DNA from 2 places in the Paenibacillus sp. S-38 genome. Region 2 is predicted to be linked to the other one. Evidence: predicted binding sites of a transcription regulator. Region 2 holds the regulator's gene; the other holds the start of a gene.
What was found. Region 2 encodes CtsR, which represses protease genes until heat stress. Its sites were predicted from a motif close to ATGGTCAATAAAGGTCAAACA; they were not measured.
Positions count from the first base shown of each region.

Region 1: a site for CtsR is predicted at 3,808-3,828, ahead of clpP (ATP-dependent Clp endopeptidase proteolytic subunit ClpP). Genes of this name have one in related genera too.

Region 1 is NZ_CP187970.1:215,248-226,876, reverse strand. Features, by position in the region: gene ACP26L_RS01065 (phosphoglycerate kinase) at 1-890, opposite strand, end outside; gene gap (type I glyceraldehyde-3-phosphate dehydrogenase) at 1,295-2,302, opposite strand; gene ACP26L_RS01055 (sugar-binding transcriptional regulator) at 2,391-3,422, opposite strand; tRNA gene ACP26L_RS01050 (tRNA-Arg) at 3,682-3,756, shown strand; gene clpP (ATP-dependent Clp endopeptidase proteolytic subunit ClpP) at 3,884-4,465, shown strand; gene ACP26L_RS01040 (hypothetical protein) at 4,562-5,368, opposite strand; gene ACP26L_RS01035 (stalk domain-containing protein) at 5,553-7,343, opposite strand; gene ACP26L_RS01030 (HPr family phosphocarrier protein) at 7,547-7,816, opposite strand; gene whiA (DNA-binding protein WhiA) at 8,247-9,185, opposite strand; gene ACP26L_RS01020 (gluconeogenesis factor YvcK family protein) at 9,192-10,181, opposite strand; gene rapZ (RNase adapter RapZ) at 10,178-11,077, opposite strand; gene ACP26L_RS01010 (ROK family glucokinase) at 11,241-11,629, opposite strand, start outside.
Region 2 is NZ_CP187970.1:7,758,156-7,769,784, reverse strand. Features, by position in the region: rRNA gene ACP26L_RS33975 (23S ribosomal RNA) at 1-1,903, shown strand, start outside; rRNA gene rrf (5S ribosomal RNA) at 2,066-2,182, shown strand; gene ACP26L_RS33965 (CtsR family transcriptional regulator) at 2,563-3,024, shown strand; gene ACP26L_RS33960 (UvrB/UvrC motif-containing protein) at 3,077-3,595, shown strand; gene ACP26L_RS33955 (protein arginine kinase) at 3,624-4,691, shown strand; gene clpC (ATP-dependent protease ATP-binding subunit ClpC) at 4,765-7,209, shown strand; gene radA (DNA repair protein RadA) at 7,375-8,742, shown strand; gene disA (DNA integrity scanning diadenylate cyclase DisA) at 8,754-9,836, shown strand; gene pssA (CDP-diacylglycerol--serine O-phosphatidyltransferase) at 9,913-10,644, shown strand; gene ACP26L_RS33930 (PIN/TRAM domain-containing protein) at 10,793-11,629, shown strand, end outside.

The DNA of each region.
Region 1 (11,629 bases), 630 kb from region 2:
GGACCGATATCGAATGCTTCCCAGTCAGCAGGAATTTCGTCGATGTTCACGATCTTCGTGTTGGCGTCCGCACCGAACTTGTCGCCTACAACAACGTCAACCGGCAGAAGGAAGTTGATGCCCTTCTCCTTGGCTTTGCGCTCGAACTCTTGTACCAGTTCCAGACGGTCGTTGTCTACGAGGGATTTGCCGATTTCATAGCCTTTGGATTTGAAGAATGTGTAGGACAAACCGCCACCGATGATGATGTTGTCGGCGATTTCGATCAGCTTCTCGATGACCGCAATCTTGTCTTTTACCTTCGCACCGCCTACGATGGCTGTGAAAGGACGCTCCGGATTGTTCAGCGCACGGCCGAGTACATCGAGCTCCTTCTCCATCAGCAGACCGCCGACAGCCGGCAGGTGATGCGCGATGCCTTCCGTCGAAGCGTGTGCACGGTGTGCTGCGCCGAACGCGTCGTTCACGTACAGGTCTGCCAGTTCAGCGAACTGCTTCGCGAGCTCTGCATCGTTCTTCTCTTCGCCCGCATAGAAGCGCACGTTCTCAAGCAGAAGCACGTCACCGTCTTTCAGCTCGGCAACCTGTGCCTGTACCGCTGCGCCTACCGATTCGTCGGCCTTGGCAACCGGCTGGCCCAGCAGCTCGGAGAGGCGTGCTGCTACCGGAGTCAAGCGGAGCTCTTCCACAACCGCGCCGTTCGGACGGCCCATATGGCTCGCGAGGATGACTTTCGCACCGCGCTCCGTCAGGTACTTGATCGTCGGTACGGTCTCGCGGATCCGTGTGTCATCGGTAATCTTGCCGTTCTCCAGCGGTACGTTGAAATCTACGCGCACAAATACGCGTTTGCCGCCTACTTCCACGTCACGAACGCTCTTCTTGTTCATCTTTGTCGCCCTCCCGGTGGGTTCATTTGTGCTTGCTGCTCTTGCCAGCGCTCTAGTCCTGCGCTGTTTCGTGCTCTATATGTGATCCGGAACATGTCATGTCAGCTGGTATGTACCGGTTTCTCTCTTGGTTCTCTCTGTATGTTCTCTCTCTACCCTACCCTATACCCACACACAAAAAATGTGGGAATGGGCCTTGCTTGCCCTTCTCACCAAGGCGCACGCCAGCACAATGAGTATCTATCGCAGAGCGCAAACGCGGATCCTTTGAACTTTCGTTATAACCTCTTCCTATAATTCAGAAAAACGAAAGTTCAACAGATCCCGAAGATAGATACTCATTGGACCGCGCCAGTGCGCTTTGGTGTTCAGGGTGTTAGCAGACCATTACCACAGTTTCGTTCTTACAGACCTTTTTTGGCGATGAAGTTAGCCAGGTCAACGACACGGTTGGAGTAGCCCCACTCGTTGTCGTACCAGGAAACGACTTTCACCATGTTGTCGCCGACAACCATCGTGGAGAGGGCGTCGATCGTGGAGGAAGCCGGGTCGCCGTTGTAGTCGGAGGATACAAGCGGCTCTTCGGAGTAGTTCAGGATGCCTTTCAGAGGGCCGTTAGCCGCTTCTTTCAGGGCGTTGTTGATGTCGTCAACCGTTACGTTCTGGCTCAGTTCAACTACCAGGTCCGTTACGGAAACGTTAGGCGTAGGTACGCGCATAGCCATACCGTTCAGCTTGCCTTTCAGCTCAGGCAGAACGAGGGATACAGCTTTGGCAGCGCCTGTAGTCGAAGGGATGATGTTCTCGGCAGCTGCACGCGCACGGCGCAGATCCTTGTGCGGCAGGTCGAGTACGGACTGGTCATTCGTGTAGGAGTGAACCGTCGTCATCATGCCTTTTACGATACCGAACTTGTCGTTGATTACCTTAGCGAAAGGAGCCAGACAGTTCGTTGTGCAGGAAGCGTTGGAGATGATCGTGTGCTGGGAAGCGTCGTACTTGTCTTCGTTAACGCCCATAACGATCGTGATGTCTTCGTTCGTAGCCGGTGCGGAGATGATAACCTTCTTCGCGCCGCCTTTCAGGTGAAGCTCGGCTTTCTCTTTCGCAGTAAAGATCCCTGTGGATTCAACGACGATTTCTACGCCGTTAGCGCCCCAAGGCAGGTTTTCCGGATTGCGCTCTGCAAATACTTTAACGGTTTTGCCGTTTACGATCAGCGCGCCTTCAGTTGCTTCAACCGTTGCATTCAGCTTGCCGTGCGTAGTGTCGTATTTGAGCAGGTGAGCCAGCGTGTTTACGTCTGTCAGGTCGTTGATTGCAACGATTTCTACTTCAGGGTTGCCCAGTGCTGCACGAAATACGTTACGGCCGATACGACCAAATCCGTTAATACCCACTTTTACCATGATTGATAGCCTCCCAAAATGTATATTGTCACACCCGCGATTCCCGCACTGCGGGTCCGCTGGGCGCAACGTTCAAGACAGGAAAAACCTGTCATGATGAACTGATGTTGCGGATGATCTCCTGCGCTGCTGCTTCGTCGGTAACGAGCACGTCCTCATGACCGTACTTGAGCACCGAGGCGATCGCCTCGCCTTTGCTTCGGCCTCCCGCCACCCCGATCACGGTATCCATGCCCTGAATATCCTCGAGTCGAAGTCCGATGGTCGGCATGCGGTGAAGTATGCGGCCGCTTCGGTCAAAGTAATACCCGAACGCTTCCGCAAGCGCCCCTTCCCTCTGCAGGCTTTCGGTCGTTTTCCGGTCCACTTTGCGCCTCCTGGCCATTACCATAGCATCTCCCATCCCATGAATGACCATCCGTGCCTGACGGATGAACTGGATGATCTCGGAGATCGTGGTATCCTGGATCAGCGACTGATAAGCTTCCTCGCCGAGGTGATCGGGTACGTGGAGCAGACGATAACGCGCTCCAGTCTTCTTAGCCATGGTGGAGGCAATCGTATTCGCCTGCATCTCGAGGCTCTCCCCAAGCCCTCCGCGGGCCGGTACGAACCAGATGCCCTTCATCGCCGGCGCTGCCGTAAGATGGTAGGCCACTTCAGCCATCGTCGATCCGCCGGTAACGGCGACGACGTCGTTCTCTCTAACCAGCTTGCGCAGGACGGACGCACCGGCACGGCCAAGCTCCTTCTTCACCTGGGGTGAAGTGTCGGAATCGCCGGGCACGATAACCACCTGCTTCAGTCCGAAATGCACGCGCAGCCTCTCTTCCAGTTCCGTGAGCCCGAACAGGTCCTTCACGAGCGGTTCGATCCGCTCCAGCAGTTCCCTGCCCGCCATACTGATGCGTATGCCGGAGGCATCCACGTCGACCAGCCCCTGCTCCTTCAGAAAGTCCACTTCCGCGCGGAGCACCCGCTCCGTCGTGTTCAGCATTCCCGCCAAAGTGCGCCGGCCGATCATCCCGGAAACCAGGATATGATGAAGAACGGTATAGCGCTTCTTCATGGTGTCCATCAAGTCGGGAAGCAGCTGTTTTTGGATGTCAAGAATCTCTCTCATGGATTCACTCCCGCTTGCTTGCTAACTGGACACTTTTCGTCCCGGTGATGCATTTTCAGTCCCACATTCTCCAAAAGAAGAACTAAGCTCTCACTTAGTTATCCCTAATATACCGGATTTTCAAACCATTTTCAAGAGAGCCTTTGTAAAAATCTTGTAACCGAAAAACTTTTGGACAGGGACTTGCATTCCGGCTTGGCATGCTATATAATCAATTTTGCTGTCACACACAAGTGATCGCACAGCAAGCTTCATACATGCGCCCGTGGTCCAATGGATATGACGTAGGCCTCCGGAGCCTGAGATTAAGGTTCGATTCCTTACGGGCGCGCCACTTATACAAACAAGCAGATCAGCTGACAGAGCTGGTCTTTTTTTGTCGGTTAATTTGACCTTTCTTGACCTTAGTTTGTTTTTGGGCTATGATGGTTATAGTTTAATTATAAAGGAGGCTGCAGCTCATGAGTTTTATCCCAATGGTAGTCGAACCGGATGCAAGAGGGGAACGCGCCTACGATATTTACTCGCGTTTGCTCAAGGACCGCATCATCTTTCTTGGAAGTGGCATTAACGACGTTGTAGCCAACTCGATCATTGCGCAGCTGCTGTTCCTGGCGGCCAGCGATCCCGACAAAGACATTCATCTGTATATCAACTCCCCGGGAGGCTCGATCACTTCGGGCATGGCGATCTACGACACGATGCAGTTCATCAAGCCGGACGTCTCGACGATCTGCGTCGGCATGGCCGCTTCGATGGGCGCGTTCCTGCTCGCCGCAGGCGCCCCTGGCAAGCGTTTTGCGCTGCCGAACAGCGAAGTCATGATCCATCAGCCGCTCGGCGGCGCCGAAGGCCAAGCCAGCGATATCGAGATCCGTGCGAAGCGGATCCTGAAGATGCGCGACAAGCTGAACACGATCCTCGCCGAGCGCACAGGCCAGTCCTTTGAGCGCATCGAGAAGGATACCGACCGCGACAACTTCATGTCGGCGGAAGAAGCCCGCGCTTATGGTCTGATCGATAAGGTTATCGAGAAAGTGTAAGTTCCCCATCAACCTGCGGTAAACCTAAGAGCCTGCCCCTCCGGTCATCCGGATGGCAGGCTTTTTGGTTAGGCTCACCCTGTTCTCCATCAATGGTTACTTCGCATCCGTAGTGAAGCTGAATACATGAGTCCGCCGCCCCGCCTCCACTTCGATCCGCACCCTGCGGTCCGGCTGAAATCCGCCTTCAGGCTCAAATGTCATACCGTACTGCGTCGCCCCTGTCGCTCCCGGCACCGGAGCATCCGGCGAATCTTCATAACGTACCCGCATGCCCATAGAGTCATAGCTGCCCTTCCATGCCACCGTCACCACGGTTTCGGTGGGCACATGTTCCATCCCGTCAGCCGGGTATGTACTCATAATCCAATTTCTTGACTGATAGGCATTCCATCCCCACCAGAGAGCCAGCAAGCTTCCTAGACCCAGCAAAAAGCGTATTCCCTCCTGCCGTGAAAGGCTGACCTCCGAATTTCCACGGCCAGCCAGCGAAAGTCCGGCGGCAGTGACGGCAGCAAGAGCCCCTAGGATCAGCCATCCATGCAGCCCCACACCTAAGAAAAATCCTACCTTCGGTGGAAGGGGCCAATGCCGGATCAAGCTCCCCTGATACATCATCCATGAATACAGGGCCGGCACCTGCCCAAGCAGCAGCAAAGCCATTCCCGCCAAACTTGATAACAGCAGCAGACGCCTGGCCTTTCCTTTTCGGTACACCCAGGCACCCAGCAGCATACCAGCTCCCCCAACCATGCTGCAGAGGGCCCACTGTCCAATCTCCGCCTCCTTGACCTCCCCAAGCACATACCAAGGGAATACAGGAAAATACAAGCTCCCTATCCCGATACAACTCCATCCGATCCACTGCCAGATCCGCTGCGGTTCCCTCCACCAAGGGCTCATTTCACCCCCTCCTCCTGAGTCCTTTCCTACAAGCTAGACGAGTTCTGCGGACCGCAGGTTGCCGGATTGGGGTGATGACTGCCTGACGGATCGCTGACACTGACTTCGTTAGCTCGGACAGCAGAGCATAAGAAAAAGCCCTTTCCTTATGAATGGCATAGGAAAGGGCTGTTATTGCTATAGATTACGGCTGCTGCTCTACACGGTCGTCCAGCGGATAGAAGATCAGATCCACCGGGAAAGCCGAGCCGGCCGGCGGGCTGAACTCAATATCAAGCGATTCTTCCTTGCCCGTCGTCTTCGCAAGGATCTGCATGCCGTCAAAGGCCGTGATGACCCCCGATTCCGGAATAAGTCGAATGTCTCCGTTGATCTTAATCGGCCCCTTGAAGACGCCACCCTTGGCCAAGATCATGATAGCCATTTTGCGCGGCTTATCGGCATGAATTTTGTAAATGACGCCGTAGTTGCCGTCATTCTTGACCTCAGCCTTCCGCTGTGGATCGTAACCCGGCAGGAACGGATCTTTGATCCCATCGCCAAGAATCAGCCTGGACGGTGTCGTGAACGAAGAAGCGTCGATGTTCCATTTCACTTCCGAGATCGGGAAGGTGCCTCTTACGTGGCCGCTGAAATCAAGCTTTGGCAGCGCCAGCGCCTTCTGGGAGACATCTTTGGCGGCAATAAAGGAGAACTGTACCTTGCCGTCCGTCTCGAGGTCATAGAACAAATTCACGCCTTGAGCCGGGTAGAAGTCCGGCATCTGCTTGTAAGTGAATGTCTGGCCTGCAGGGATCGTCATGCTTTCGCTCAGCGGGTCCCCGAGCAGGAAGTCGACTGTGGCTTCACTGCCGATCAGGTTCGCGTAGACCGAAGGCCACACTTCCCCTTTATTCGTCGTCTTGATCGTGACCGGCTTATTTGTCATGTTCTTCGCCAGGATGGCGAAGCTTACTTTTTCCTTGGTCCCGTTGATATGGTCGGCATACAATCTCGCTTTGCCTTCGACTTCGTCCTGATACAGGATGCCCTGCTCATAGAACTCCTCCGGACTGTCGGAGACCAGAAGCGTCCGCCCCGGAACCTCGGTAGCCGTCTTAGGCAGCTCCGGCAGTTCCCAGAAGTGGCTCCACAGCGTGCTCCAGTTCGTCTTGATGAAGGAACCGACCGGCTTCATGTAGATCGGGTACTCCACAGCGCTCAGGAAGGTCTCATTCGAGATCACCAGATTGCGTGTGTACGGCTCGCTCTTGTTGCCGTTGATGTCCCATACGGTCAGGGTGATCGGGTAGGTGCCCGCTTGGAAATAAGCGTCTTCCTTGCCCTTCCACTCGAACTTGGCAATCCCTTCGGCATCCGGATCATAGCTCAGATCCACGAACTTGATCGGCTCGCCGATCTTGTAGGTCTGCTTGGCAAAAGTGAACTTCGCCACCGGCTTGGAGTTGCTCGTGTTCGGATCGTACAGCCCTTGAGGCGCATTCACATGCAGCACTTCCACGCGGCGCAGTTCATTGTTATACGTATATTTGGCTCCCATGTAATCCGCGAGCCAGGTCAGCTTGATCATCAGGCGTCCGTTCACAATGGCGGCTACGTCGTCAAAGGCCATCCAATACCCGTTAATCCATACCGATTTGTTGTCAATGTCGAGCATGATCTCATAGCCCGGGGTCTCCATCTCAATTTGGCGGGTAGCGTCATTCCACTCCACCTTCATGCCGAGCGCATCACCGAGGAACTTTGCCGGCACATACATTTTGTCCTTAATGATTGTAGCCGGGGCATCCAGGGTCACCTGCGTGCCATTCAGGAAGGCTTCCGCCTTGTCAATATACAGCAGCACATACGTGGTGCTGGCGGATGCGAGCGGGTTCTTCTCCTCCTCAGCCGCCGCTCCCGGGGAAACCCATACGAATGACATCAGCAGGCTGACCACCATCAAGAGGGCCAGTTCTTTTTTGATTCGTTTCATGTTCTCTTCTCCTACTCCTCTTCCTGCAGCTCTATTCTGTCTCTTCATCCCAGGCCAAAAAACCTTCTCCGGCCGTTTGAGGCACGTCATAATAGACGCACGGCTCGAAAAAAGGTTGCGCTCTTCCCCTTGGCACTATACTTCTGAAGCCCTACTTTTAGCACAGGAAAAAAGCTTCCTTATCGGAAGCCCCGTGGCGGTCGTTATTGGTTCTCCAATTCCTCTTTGCTGACCAGTGTGACTAAAGCGTTTACAGCCTGTTCAGCGTCCGAACCTTCAGCACTTATGTGAACTTCCGTACCGGTGCTGATCGCAAGGCTCATGATGCCCATGATACTCTTGGCGTTAACCTTCTTCTCGTCCTTCTCCACAAAGATTTCCGAAGAGAACTTATTCGCTTCTTGAACGAACAGCGCTGCCGGTCTGGCATGAAGGCCTGTTTTTAACTTGACGACAACTGGGCGTCTCGACATGCAACCAATACCCCCTACAATCTGTAAATTCCGAATCCTGAAGACGTTCCCGTCCCCTTCTAGCTTTAAAGCAGCCTGGATGTTCGTAACGTCACTAGGCTTCAACCAACAAGACATGAGTCCATTCCTGTCATACCGCACCGCTGCCTATGGCAGGCATACCGGCTATCGCATGGTAACAATGACTGCGGCCCAACCGGCAAAACCAAATGAATCCTGGAGCATCCAGAACGTTAGGATGAAAAAATGATGACATAACCCTAACGTAACTGGCCCATACGAAAGCGTTAAGGAAGCTTCTCGCTGTAATCTCCGGGTGCTTCTTCCCTCACATTTCCAAACTAAAAAAGCAATTTTTCAACTATTATATCATTTTTCGGCACTCTGCACTAGAATATTTGCAAAATTACACAAAAGTTCTATATTTCACTCAGAGCGCCTGGGATTTACGAAGCTTCTCCGCCATCTCATCAATCTTCCGCAGCCGGTGATTCACACCCGACTTGCTGACTTTTCCCTTCAGCAGATCCCCGACTTCCTTCAGATTCATATCGGGATGCTGAAGACGAATCTCCGCAACCTCCCGAAGCTTCTCCGGCAGGTTATCAAGGCCGAGCTCTTTTTGGAGCAGCTTGATGTTATCGATCTGCCGTACAGCCGCGCCGATCGTTTTGTTGAGATTGGCCGTCTCACAGTTCACCAGCCGGTTGACGGAGTTTCGCATATCCTTCATGATCCGGACATCCTCAAAGCGCAGGAGCGCCTGATGGGCACCGATCAGAGACAGGAAGTCGATAATCTTCTCGCCTTCCTTGATATACAGCACGAATCCCTTCTTGCGCTCAATGCACCTGGCGTTCAATCCGAATTCGCAGGCCAGCCTGCACAAGGCTTGGCAGTGCTCCTCATACATCGAATAAATCTCCAGATGATACGAGGTTCCTTCCGGATTGTTCACCGAACCGCCGGCCAAGAAAGCTCCACGCAGGTAGGCCCTCTTGCAGCAATCTTTCGCAATCAGGGAAGCATCGATCTCCGACGCAAACAGGAAGCCTTCCGAGACGATCCGCAGATCGGACAAAATGCTCTGTACCTGAGAGGGTACCCTGACGATATACACATTATTTTTCTTAAGCCGCATCTTCTTTCGAACGAGCAGTTCGATATGCACCGTATACGATTTCTTGAGCAGGGAATAGATGCGCCTGGCAATAGCGGCGTTCTCCGTCGAGATGTCCAGAATGATCTTCTGGCTCGTCAGCGACACCGCTCCATTCATCCGGATCAGTGCGGACAGCTCCGCTTTTTCGCAGCAGGCGTCCGCCTCCATCAAGGTCAGCTCTTTCTTCGTTTGGGCGGCGAAGGACATGGTACATCACCTCTTCTTGAACATCCAGCTCTCCACCAGTTGATATATGTGTTGACTCAGCTTCTCGGCATCATGGCGCAGGTACGTCCGGAACAGAACCAGCTTGTCGGCGATGACCTTGTAGCCTTCCTGCGTCACAGCATCCAGATCCAGGGGGACGACCTCGGCCCCTTTGTCGGCATACTTGCGCTTCACCGCATCGGGGATCACCCCGTTATTGACGATAACGTAGTCGAACAGCGAATGGCCTACATGATCGCGTATCGCTTTCAGATGATCGCTGACCTTGTAATCGTCCGTCTCCCCGGGCTGCGTCATGACGTTGCAGATGAACATCTTGAGCGCTTTGGACTGGACGATCGTCTCGGCGATCTCCGGTACCAGCAGGTTCGGCATAATGCTCGTGTACAGGCTTCCGGGGCCGACCAGGATCGCATCGGCGTTCTTGAGCGCTTCCAGTGCTTCCGGCAGCGCCTTCACATCCCGGGGCTCGATCATCACCCTGCGGATCACCCCGCCGGCTTTCGGGATCTTCGATTCCCCTTCAACGATGCTGCCGTCCATGAGCTCTGCCCGAAGCACAATGGCCTCATCGGCTGCCGGCAGCACGCGTCCCCGGACCGCGAGGACACGGCTGAGTTCCCTGACGCCTGTCACGAAGTCGCCGGTAATATCACGCATGGCTGCGAGCATTAGGTTGCCCAAACTGTGCCCTGCCAATCCATTGCCTTTGTCGAACCGGTACTCGAGCAGCTTGCCGAGCAGGGGCTCCACATCAGCCAGCGCAGTAAGCACGTTGCGGATATCCCCGGGAGGAATGATCTCCAGCTCGGAACGCAGGATGCCGGAGCTGCCCCCGTCGTCCGCGACCGTCACTACGGCGGTGATATCCATCGGCTTATGCTTCAAGCCGCGGAGCATGACCGACAGCCCGGTTCCCCCTCCGATGACAACGATCCGGGGCGTATAGCTTTCCCTCTCCAGGGCATCGGTCATCTTTTCACCTCGACCCGGTCGCGCTCCGAATCACGGTGGCTTACCCTGACGATTTCCGTTTCGCTGCTGCCCATCATTTTGCCGAGGTATTCCGCAATCGCAACCGAACGGTGCTTGCCGCCTGTACATCCGATCCCTACGACTACTTGGCTCTTGCCCTCTTTCTTGTACTGCGGGACAAGGAACTGGAGCATATCGAGCAGCTTCGCGAGGAACTCCTGCGTTTCGTTCCACTTCATGACATACTCGTAGACCTCAGGATCCTGCCCCGTATTCGGGCGCAGGTGATCGATATAATGCGGATTCGGCAGGAACCGCACGTCAAAAATCAAATCTGCATCGATCGGAACACCATATTTGAAGCCAAACGAGATGACGTTGACGGAGATGCTGCTGCCCTCCACGTTGGTGAACCGTGAAGCGATCTTCTCCTTCAGTGCGGCAGGCTTAAGACTCGTGGTATCGATGACCTGCGTAGCCAATCCCTTGAGCTCCTCAAGCAGCTTGCGCTCCGCCTGGATGCCTTCGAGCGGCGCGCCCGTCGGCGCCAGAGGATGCTTCCGCCGGCTCTCCTTGTACCGCTGGACGAGCACGGAATCGGTGGCATCAAGGAACAGGATCTCATACGTCAGCGTATAATTCTCGTTCAGATAACGGAGCGACTCCGACAACGACGTGAAAAACTCGCGTCCCCGCAGGTCGATCACGAGCGCAACCTTGCCGATGCGCCCTTTCGACTGCTCGATGAGCTCCGCAAACTTCGGAATCAGAACCGGCGGAAGGTTATCCACGCAGAAGAAGCCCAAGTCCTCGAGGCTCTGCACCGCGATCGTCTTGCCTGCTCCGGACATGCCTGTAATGATGACCAGCTTTCCGAGGGAATGGTTTTCTTCCATAAGGCCTAACTCCTTTCGCTTGGACTTTGGCTGGCCGGACAAAAGGAAAGGGTCTGCACTTGTGCTTCTTGCAATCCCTTCCCTCTGGAACGGACCGGGTCCTCGCCTTGTAACTCTTGTATATCAGGCAGGTGTACGAGACTCCGCAGCACCGGTTATCCAGTTAGATACTGTGCAGGTTCAGACCCGCTGCGCCCACGACGCCGGCATCGTTGCCGAGCACGGCCGGCACAATGTCCACGCCTTCCTGTGCAGTCTCTTGAGCAAATTCATGGTAATACTTGCGGATAGCGTCGAACAGGATATCGCCTGCCTTGGATACGCCCCCGCCCACAATGAAACGCTTCGGGTTGAGCACGACGGACACAGCAGCCATCGATTTACCCAGATACAGCGCTGCGCGGTTAATGATCCGAAGTGCGGTTTCGTCGCCGGTTTTCGCCGCATCGAACACATCCTTCGCCATGATGTTCTCCACCAGCGCCAGGGAGGTATGCTCTCCGCGTGCTACCGCTTCTTTGGCCATGCGAATAATGCCCGTACCCGAAGATA
Region 2 (11,629 bases):
AACAGCCCAGATCATCAGCTAAGGTCCCCAAGTGTGTGTTAAGTGGGAAAGGATGTGGAGTTGCACAGACAACCAGGATGTTGGCTTAGAAGCAGCCACCATTGAAAGAGTGCGTAATAGCTCACTGGTCGAGTGACTCTGCGCCGAAAATGTAACGGGGCTAAACACACCACCGAAGCTATGACTAGATATCTATGATATCCTGGGGTAGGGGAGCGTTGTATGCGGGTTGAAGGTTGATCGTGAGGACAGCTGGACTGCATACAAGTGAGAATGCCGGTATGAGTAACGAAAAGATCAGTGAGAATCTGATCCGCCGAAAGCCTAAGGGTTCCTGAGGAAGGCTCGTCCGCTCAGGGTAAGTCGGGACCTAAGGCGAGGCCGAAAGGCGTAGTCGAAGGACAACAGGTTGAAATTCCTGTACCACCGTGAACCGTTATGAGCGATGGGGTGACGCAGAAGGATAGTGACGCGAGCTGATGGATGCTCGTCCAAGCAGTGAGGCTGATGTGCAGGCAAATCCGCACATCGATAAGGCTGAGCTGTGATGGGGAGGGAAACTTAAGTACCGAAGGTCATGAGTTCAGGCTGCCAAGAAAAGCCTCTAGCCAGGGAGAAGGTGCCCGTACCGCAAACCGACACAGGTAGGCGAGCAGAGCATGCTAAGGCGCGCGGAAGAACTCTCGTTAAGGAACTCGGCAAAATGACCCCGTAACTTCGGGAGAAGGGGTGCCTCGGTAGGGTGAATAGCCCGAGGGGGCCGCAGTGAAAAGGCCCAAGCGACTGTTTAGCAAAAACACAGGTCTGTGCGAAGCCGCAAGGCGAAGTATACGGGCTGACGCCTGCCCGGTGCTGGAAGGTTAAGGGGAGCGGTTAGGGGTAACCCGAAGCTGTGAACCGAAGCCCCAGTAAACGGCGGCCGTAACTATAACGGTCCTAAGGTAGCGAAATTCCTTGTCAGGTAAATTCTGACCCGCACGAATGGCGTAACGACTTGGGCGCTGTCTCGACGAGAGATCCGGTGAAATTTTAATACCTGTGAAGATGCAGGTTACCCGCGACAAGACGGAAAGACCCCATGGAGCTTTACTGCAGCTTGATATTGGACTTTGGTACGATCTGTACAGGATAGGTGGGAGCCTGAGAAGCCTGAGCGCCAGCTTGGGTGGAGGCGCCGTTGGGATACCACCCTGATCGTATCGGAGTTCTAACCTGGTACCGTGATCCGGTGCGGGGACAGTGTCAGGTGGGCAGTTTGACTGGGGCGGTCGCCTCCTAAAGCGTAACGGAGGCGCCCCAAGGTTCCCTCAGAATGGTTGGAAATCATTCGAAGAGTGCAAAGGCATAAGGGAGCTTGACTGCGAGACAAACAGGTCGAGCAGGGACGAAAGTCGGGCTTAGTGATCCGGTGGTACCGAATGGAAGGGCCATCGCTCAACGGATAAAAGCTACCCTGGGGATAACAGGCTTATCTCCCCCAAGAGTCCACATCGACGGGGAGGTTTGGCACCTCGATGTCGGCTCATCGCATCCTGGGGCTGAAGTAGGTCCCAAGGGTTGGGCTGTTCGCCCATTAAAGCGGTACGCGAGCTGGGTTCAGAACGTCGTGAGACAGTTCGGTCCCTATCTGTCGCGGGCGCAGGAAATTTGAGAGGAGCTGTCCTTAGTACGAGAGGACCGGGATGGACGTACCGCTGGTGTACCAGTTGTTCCGCCAGGAGCACGGCTGGATAGCCAAGTACGGAAGGGATAAGCGCTGAAAGCATCTAAGCGTGAAGCCCCCCTCAAGATGAGATTTCCCAGTATGTAAGACCCCTTGTAGACGACGAGGTTGATAGGTTCGGGGTGGAAGCGCGGCAACGTGTGGAGCTGACGAATACTAATCGGTCGAGGGCTTATCCAACAGCTTCCGCAAGGAAGCGGCAGCAATACTAAGGTTTAGATCTTTAGCTAGCGAGTGAGGATATATCATTTTGGTAGTGACCTTTGTGCGAAGCACAACGGAACGCAAAATGATATACCCGAATGTATATCCAGTTTTCAAGGTACAAGCCTTGAACAACCGTTTGGTGATGATGGCGGAAGGGAACCACGCGTACCCATCCCGAACACGAACGTTAAGCCTTCCAGCGTCGATGGTACTTGGACCGCAGGGTCCTGGGAGAGTAGAACGTCGCCAAGCCAATGAAAAGCCCCTTTGGACAATGTGTCCAGAGGGGCTTTTTTGGGTTAATAAAAAAGAAGTGCCCAGGTTCCGACCGTCGACCTGCCGCTAAGATGTTTTCCCGGCGTGTTCTGTTTTGCCTCGGGATTGGGAATAATACTAATCAGAAACCATGATAAGTGAACGGTACAGCTGTGCAGACCTGTTGCATTCTTGAGAATATCTGCTATAATGTATTCAAAGTCAAAGAAAGTCAAAGTCAATGAATCAAGCAGTTAGTGAATCGCAATGAAGTATAACGTTGTGCTTATGCGGTGGCTGAACAAGACCAACATCATTATTGTCCTAGGACACGCAGGCGTTTTTCTTCGTATACTTTGCCTTTGGAGGTTGAATGGATGCGCAATGTTTCAGAAATGATAGAACAGTATCTGAAGCAGGTATTGCAGCAGAGCCCCGATGGCGTGATCGAGATTCAGCGCAACGATCTGGCGGATCAGTTTCAATGTGTACCTTCCCAGATTAACTATGTGATTAGTACCCGATTTACCCTTGAGAAGGGGTATGTGGTGGAGAGCAAGCGCGGGGGAGGCGGTTACATTCGCATCCAGAGAATTGAGCTTCACTCCCATGGGGCCGTACTGGATCACATCTTCCAAACGATTTCCACTCACATGGATCAAACAGCATCTGAAGGCCTGCTGTATCAGCTCAAAGAAGGCGGTTTTATCACTGCCCGTGAAGCCGGCCTCATGAAGGCTGCGGTGGCCCGGGAGGTATTAGGGCTCAAGCTTCCGCTTAGGGATGAACTCCGTGCCCGGCTGCTGAAGGCCATGCTGATTGCATTATTGAGCAAATAATCCATTGAACCAACGATGTACTGCTGCTTATGGCAGAAAGGGAGGGAACCGGATGCTTTGTCAGGAATGCGGCAAAAAGCAGGCTACCCTGCATTTTACGAAAATCCTGAATGGTGAAAAAACGGAATTTCACATCTGTGAAACCTGTGCAAGGGAAAAAGGAGAACTGATCCCGGGCACGCCTAACGGCTTCTCGATTCACAATTTGCTCAGCGGGCTTCTCGATTTCGAGCCATCGGCCCAAAGTGCGGTTGCAAACAAAGCCCAGCCCAGCCGGTGCGAGCACTGCGGTCTAACTTACGGACAATTCAGTAAGGTAGGTCGCTTCGGCTGCAGCGAATGCTACAAGTACTTTGGTGACAAACTCGACCCCTTGTTCAAACGGGTACATGGGAACACGGTCCATACCGGCAAGGTTCCGAAACGTTCGGGTGGGTTAATTAAATATAAACGTGAGATCGATCAGCTGAAGAAAGACATGCTGGTTCGCATAGAGAATGAAGAGTTTGAGCAGGCGGCACAGATCCGGGACCAGATCCGGGAGCTGGAGAAGAAGGTTGCCGAAGGGTAACCGGCTCACACCGTAAGGAGGAATGCATATGACGGAAGCAAGCCGTTTCACCCAGCACGCACTGAGTGAATGGATGAAGGGGGAAGGGCCTGATTCGGATATCGTCATCTCCAGCCGGATCCGCCTAGCCCGGAATATCCGGGGTTACCCATTCCCCATGCTCGCCACGAACGGGCAGTCTCTGGAGGTTGCCGAGATGGCTGCCAAGGTGCTGGAGAGCGAAGAACTGGGAACCATCTCCCGCTTCACGCTGCTCCCGCTTGCAGATCTGGATGAGCTGCAGCGCCGCGTATTGGTGGAGAAGCATCTCATCTCGCCGGCTTTAGCCAACGAATCCCGCAATGGAGCGGTGATTCTAAGTGACAACGAGTCCATCTCGATCATGGTGAATGAAGAGGACCACCTTCGAATACAATGCTTGTGCCCCGGCTTTCAGATCAAGGAAGCCTGGGATCTGGCAGGTCAGATTGACGATGTGTTCGAAACCCAGCTGGAATATGCCTTCGACGAGAAGCGCGGATATATGACAAGCTGTCCGACGAATGTGGGCACCGGCATACGGGCCTCAGTTATGATTCACCTGCCGGCCTTGGTGTTGACGCAGCAGATCAACCGGATTTTATCTGCGATCACGCAGGTGGGCCTGGCCGTAAGGGGCTTGTATGGCGAAGGCAGCGAGGCGCTCGGCAACTTATTTCAGATTTCCAATCAGATTACCCTCGGGCAATCCGAAGAAGAAATCATCGATAATTTGTACAGTGTAGTCCGCCAGATCATTGAGCATGAAAGAGCAGCAAGACAGAGGCTGGCACACGAGACCCGTCCCAAGATTCTGGACCGGGTGAGCCGCTCTTACGGAGTGCTTTCCTATGCGGCCATTATGGATTCCAAGGAGGCGGCTCAGAGACTATCCGACGTAAGGCTCGGGATTGACCTCGGATTTATCAAAAATGTGTCGCCTCATGTGCTTAATGAGCTGCTTGTGATGACGCAGCCCGGTTTTTTACAGCAGACAGCAGGAGAAAAGCTAACGCCTGAAGAAAGAGACATAAGAAGGGCTCAGCTCATCCGGGAAAAAATCTCGGCAGCCGGCTGATGGCTCTACCCGCAAGGGGATCCATAAGCAGTGGGAACGTCATTTTGTTATACCAACCCTGGAGGTGTTATACATGATGTTTGGCAGATTTACGGAACGCGCACAGAAAGTGCTCTCTTTGGCTCAAGAAGAAGCGGTACGCTTGGGACATAACAATATCGGCACAGAGCATATTCTGCTCGGCCTGATTCGCGAAGGCGAAGGGATTGCAGCGAAGGCGCTGATTGCCCTGGGTCTTGGACTTGAGAAAATCCAGGACGAAGTGGAATCCCTGATCGGCAGAGGTCAAGAACAGCCCTCCAACATTGCTTACACCCCTCGGGCGAAGAAAGTCATTGAGCTGTCGATGGACGAAGCGCGCAAGCTGGGACACACCTATGTGGGTACGGAGCATATTCTGCTCGGCCTGATCCGCGAAGGGGAGGGTGTTGCTGCACGCGTGCTTGGGAACCTGGGCGTAAGCCTCAACAAGGCTCGCCAGCAGGTGCTTCAGCTGCTTGGCAGCAGCGAGGTAGTCTCGCCGAATCATGGTAACCCGGCCAATGTGAATACGCCGACGCTGGATGGCCTGGCCCGTGACCTGACGGCTTACGCCAAGGAAGGCAACCTAGATCCGGTCATCGGCCGGAGCAAGGAAATTGAGCGCGTCATTCAGGTACTCAGCCGCCGTACGAAGAACAACCCGGTCCTGATCGGGGAACCTGGTGTAGGTAAAACGGCGATTGCCGAAGGATTGGCCCAAAAAATCGTCGCCAACGAAATCCCGGAAACGCTTCGTGACAAGCGCGTCATGACGCTGGATATGGGGTCGGTGGTAGCCGGTACGAAGTACCGCGGCGAATTCGAGGACCGTCTCAAAAAGATCATGGACGAGATTCGTCAAGCCGGCAACATCGTGCTCTTCATCGATGAGCTTCACACGCTGATCGGTGCAGGAGGTGCGGAAGGCGCGATCGATGCCTCCAACATCCTGAAGCCTGCACTGGCCCGCGGCGAGCTGCAGTGCATCGGGGCCACGACGCTGGACGAATATCGCAAATATATCGAGAAAGACGCAGCCCTGGAGCGCCGCTTCCAGCCGATTACGGTGGATCAGCCGTCGCCGGATGAAGCGATTCAGATCCTGCACGGTCTGCGTGACCGCTACGAAGCGCATCACCGGGTGAAGATCACCGATGAAGCCATCGAACAGGCCGTGAAGCTGTCGGACCGCTACATTACGGACCGCTTCCTTCCGGATAAGGCGATTGACTTGATCGACGAAGCGAGCTCTAAGGTAAGGCTCCGCTCCTACACGGTACCGCCGGATCTGAAGAAACTCGAAAGCCGGCTGGAGGATATCCGCAAGGAGAAGGATGCTGCGGTACAGAGCCAAGAGTTCGAGAAAGCCGCTTCTCTGCGTGATACCGAACAGAAGCTGCGTGAAGAACTCGATTCCACGAAGAATGAGTGGAAGGAAAAGCAGGGCCGCACGGACTCCGAAGTGACACCGGATGACATTGCCCAGGTAGTGGCTAGCTGGACGGGGATTCCGGTCGTAAAGCTGGCGGAGGAAGAGACCCAGCGTCTGCTCCAGATGGAGTCGATCCTGCATGACCGGGTCATCGGCCAGGATGAAGCCGTTAAGGCTGTATCCCGTGCCATCCGCCGGGCGAGAGCAGGCCTTAAGGATCCGAAGCGTCCGATGGGCTCCTTCATCTTCCTTGGCCCTACAGGGGTAGGTAAAACCGAGCTTGCCCGTGCGCTTGCCGAATCGCTGTTCGGTGATGAAAACTCCGTGATCCGGATCGATATGTCCGAGTACATGGAGAAGCATTCCACGTCCCGTCTGGTAGGCGCGCCTCCAGGATATGTCGGGTATGAAGAGGGCGGCCAGCTCACCGAGAAGGTACGCCGCAAGCCATACTCGGTCGTGCTTCTCGATGAGATCGAGAAAGCTCACCCGGAAGTATTCAACATTCTTCTGCAGGTGCTTGAAGACGGCCGTCTGACCGACTCCAAGGGACGTACGGTAGACTTCCGCAACACCCTGATCATCATGACATCCAATGTGGGTGCCGATGTCATCAAGAAGAATTCGACCCTCGGGTTCACAGCGACGATCGATGCGGGCAAAGAATACGGCAACATGAAGGATAAGGTCATGGGCGAGCTCAAGAAGAGCTTCCGTCCGGAGTTCCTGAACCGGATCGACGAGATCATCGTGTTCCACTCCCTCGACGAAGCGCACATCGGCCAGATTGTTTCCCTCATGGCGGAAGAGCTCCGCAAGCGCCTGAAAGAGCAGGAAGTGGACTTTGTTCTGACGGATGCGGCCAAGGCCTTCCTCGCCAAAGAAGGCTACGATCCGACCTTCGGTGCAAGACCGCTTCGCCGGGCGATTCAGAAGCATATCGAAGACCGCCTGTCCGAAGAGCTGCTTCGCGGCAACATCAACAAAGGTGACACGCTCACGATTGACGAGAAGGATGGAGACCTCGTGGTCGAGCGTACCCAAGGGGTAACTTCGCAGGCATAAGGACTTGCCCGATCTTGTAGGCTGACAATATACAGAGAAGAAGCTTCTGCAGACCGGTTTGCGGCTGCAGGGCTTCTTTTTTTGCGTACGGGCCCGGGAAGGGTTTTCAAGGCAAGGGAAACCATGGTAAACTTTGTAATGGAACTGAAAGGCAGTGATAACAGCATGGCTAAGACCAAAACCAAGTTTTTCTGTTCGGAGTGCGGATATGAATCGCCCAAGTGGCTGGGCAAATGTCCCGGCTGCCAGGCATGGAATTCGTTTGTGGAAGAAATCGAGACGGTATCGAAGAGCCGTGGCTTCCATGGGGGAGCTTCGGAGAAGAAAGAAAAAGCCGTATCGATCATAAACATAGAAAGCAGCGAAGAAGCCCGGATCATTACCGAGAACCGGGAGCTTAACCGTGTGCTCGGAGGCGGTATCGTTCCGGGTTCCCTGATCCTCGTCGGGGGCGACCCGGGTATCGGCAAATCCACCCTTCTGCTTCAGACTTCTTACGAGCTGACCAAGCAGGAGTGCAAGGTGCTCTACATTTCCGGCGAGGAATCGGTGCGCCAGACCAAGCTGCGGGCCGACCGGCTGCAGGCGATTTCCCCGCTGCTGTTTGTTCTCTCGGAGACCAACGCCCAGTTTATCGAGGCGGCGATCGTTGAGATCCGTCCGGACTTCGTCGTCATCGACTCCATTCAAACGGTATATCATCCTGCCGTGGAGTCGGCACCGGGAAGCGTGTCTCAGGTGCGGGAATGTACGGGACACTTTATGCGGATCGCCAAGGGTAAAGGTATAGCTACGGTACTCGTTGGCCATGTTACCAAAGAAGGGGCGATTGCAGGTCCGCGGATGCTCGAGCATATGGTGGATTGTGTTCTGTACTTTGAGGGAGAGCGTCATCATTCGTACCGTCTGCTTCGCGCAGTGAAGAACCGCTTCGGTTCGACCAATGAGATCGGCATCTTCGAGATGCAGGAGACCGGTCTTGTGGAAGTCAGCAACCCTTCCGAGCTCTTCTTATCGGAGCGTCCGCTCGGCGTATCGGGTTCGACGGTCGTTGCCTCCATGGAAGGCACGAGGCCCGTCCTTGTGGAGCTGCAGGCACTGGTCTCTCAGACCAATTTCCCCTCCCCGCGGCGGATGGCTACAGGCTACGATCATAACCGGCTTGCTTTAATCATTGCTGTGCTGGAGAAGCGAATGGGCATGTTCCTGCAGAATCAGGATGCCTACTTGAATATCGCCGGCGGGGTAAAGCTGGATGAGCCTGCCGTTGATCTCGCGGTAGCGGTGAGCATCGCTTCCAGCTTCCGTGACCAGCCGACCCAGCCGTTTGATGTGATCATCGGCGAGATCGGGCTGACGGGTGAAGTCCGCGGCGTCTCCCGAGTGGACCAGCGGGTGCGTGAGGCCCAGAAGCTCGGATTCAAGCGGATGATCCTCCCGCAGAAAAGCCTCAAGGGATGGACACCCCCCGCGGGGATCGAGATTATTGGCGTGAACACCGTGGCCGAAGCGCTTTCGGTCGCTTTAGTATAGGAGGGACACCCTTGAGCAACAAGGAAGAAGCCAAACGGGACGTAATGAGCCAGCTCCTGCAGCTTGTTGCGCCGGGAACCCCTTTCCGAGACGGACTGGAGAACGTACTGCGGGCGAAGACGGGGGGGCTTATTGTCGTGGGCTGCGGCCCTGAAGTCATGGAGATAGTCGACGGCGGCTTTTCCATCAACTGCGAGTTTTCTCCAAACTACTTGTATGAATTGGCGAAGATGGATGGGGCGATCATACTCAGTGAGGATCTGAAGCGGATTCTTTTTGCCAATACGCAGCTCATCCCGGACTCCTCCATTCCCTCCATCGAGACGGGCATCCGCCACAGAACCGCGGAGCGGGTGGCGAGGCAGACGCAGAAGCTGGTTGTGTCCATTTCCCAGAGGCGCAATGTGATTACCCTGTACCAAGGGACCCTGAGGTATGCCTTGAAGGATATCGGCGTCATCCTGACGAAGGCGAATCAGGCCATCCAAACGCTCGAGAAATACAAGTCAGTACAGGATCAGGGGATGACCAACTTGGCTGCCTCGGAGTTTGAAGAGCTGGTTACTCTGCACGATGTAACCGGGGTGATCCAGCGGGTGGAGATGGTACTGCGTATTAAGGCTGAGATCAAAAGGTATATTAATGAGCTTGGGAATGAAGGCCGCCTCATCTCCATGCAGCTGGAAGAATTAGTGGGAAATACGGAACTTGAAGCGTATTTGCTCGTAAAAGATTATATAAAGGATCCAAGTGAAGAGAAGATCCGTGAAGTGCTCACTGTGTTGAAGCGGCTGGCTTCCGAAGAAATGCTGGATCACTCCCACATCGCGAAGGCACTGGGTTACCCGAATGCTTCAAGCAGCGCTGAGGAGAGCGTGTCTCCAAGAGGATACCGGGTGCTGAACAAGATTCCGCGGCTGCCGGCAGTCATTATTCACAATTTGATTGAACGATTCAAAACGCTCCCACATCTCATGATGGCCACTATTGAAGAACTGGATGAAGTCGACGGTATAGGTGAGGTTCGCGCGAGAGCAATCAAAGAAGGTCTCAAGCGAATTCAAGATCAGGTGCTCATTGACAGACATATCTAAAGTGCATACAATCAGAGGGTAGCCTAATATAATGCTGAGTATTAGGGTACAGTATAACCAGAGGTGGAGCCAACTAATGATAACAAAATCCCTGCCGAACGTATTTACCGTTGGGAATCTGTTCTTAGGAATTATCGCAATTATTATGGTGTTTAATAATAAACCGGAGCTGGCGGCCATCATGGTCATCGTAGCCATGCTTCTGGACGGTTTGGACGGACGAGTAGCCCGTGCTCTCAACGCGCAGAGCGAATTCGGCAAAGAACTCGATTCCCTCTCCGACGTCATCTCGTTTGGTGTAGCTCCCGCTTTTATCATGTACGTCGTCGCTTTTACCGAAATGAATGCTGCAGCAGCCTGGATCGTGACCGCAATCTTCCCGATTTGCGGCGCCCTCCGTCTTGCTCGGTTTAACGTGGTTGCCGGTACGCCGGGCTATTTTATCGGACTGCCGATTCCGGCAGCAGGCGGTGTGCTCTGTACGCTGGCCTTGTTCCATAAAGAACTGAATACGATCGTGCTTGTGCTTTCGACCCTGCTGCTTTCCTACCTGATGGTGAGCACGGTGAAATACCCGAACTTCAAGAAAGTCGGGATTCCGAAAGCGGCGATCTGGATTACGCCGATCGTGGTCATCATTGCCGTTGTGCTGGCAGTCATGTTCCCGGGGACGCTGTCCAAGATGATCTTTGTACCGCTGCTCCTCTACGCACTGTACGGCCTAAAAAAAAACGTTGATCGACTCTTCTTCATAGGCCGCCGGAAAAGAAAGACAGAAGAAGCGGAGTCGAAAACCACAACCGTATAATACTGCCAGTTGAAGCGTCATTTCCTATGAGAGGAAATGGCGTTTTTTTTATTTTTCAGCGAGGCGGTTAGGATTAAGCAGGAAGGTTTTGGTTCATAATTGTAATGAAAGCAAAAAAAAGAACATGGAATTGATGGAGGTGAAGTCTATGATGAAAAAAGGGTTCCAACTTCTGTTTGCAGTTATCGGCGGTGCGCTGGGTGTTCAATGCAGTGATATGATCGGGAGGCCGCTTTTTGACGTCATAGCATCCGTAACGGGTTTGGAGATTAGCGGGGAAAAAGGGTGGATGTTCCTGATCGGAGCGATTCTATTCTGGTCGGTCAGCGGATCGCTCTACCGCGGTCTGCTTCAAGCCCTGCAGCAGAGTGAAGAACGTATCACAAATGTTCCGGTTATCGATCTTGTGGCCGGTTCGGCAGGCATGGTTATCGGACTCGTCGTTTCTTCCGTACTGCTCTATCCATTGGAGAGGACGGGGGCGCTGAATCCGCTGCTCCTGATGCTCTGCGTTGCTGCCCTGACTTTTGCCGGTTTTCGCCTCGGCCGTGTGAAGAAAGAAGAGCTTCTCGCCTTCCTGGAGAATAAGCGCAGGGACCGGAGCAGAGGCAGTCAGGGAGAGGCCAAAGGATTCGAGGAGCACAAGATCCTGGATACCAGTGTAATTATTGACGGCCGGATTGCAGATATTTGCAAAACGGGATTTATCGAAGGGACGCTGGTGATTCCCGAATTCGTCTTGGAGGAGCTGCAGCACATTGCCGATTCCTCGGACCTGCTGAAGCGCAACCGGGGACGGCGGGGACTCGATATTCTGAACAAGATTCAGAAGGAGCTTGATGTGAAGGTTTTGATCTACGAGGGAGACTTCGATGAGATCTCCGAGGTGGACAGCAAGCTGGTCCGTCTGGCGAAGGTGCTGCAGGGCAAGGTCATCACCAATGATTTTAACCTAAACAAAGTATGTGAGCTTCAAGGGGTATCG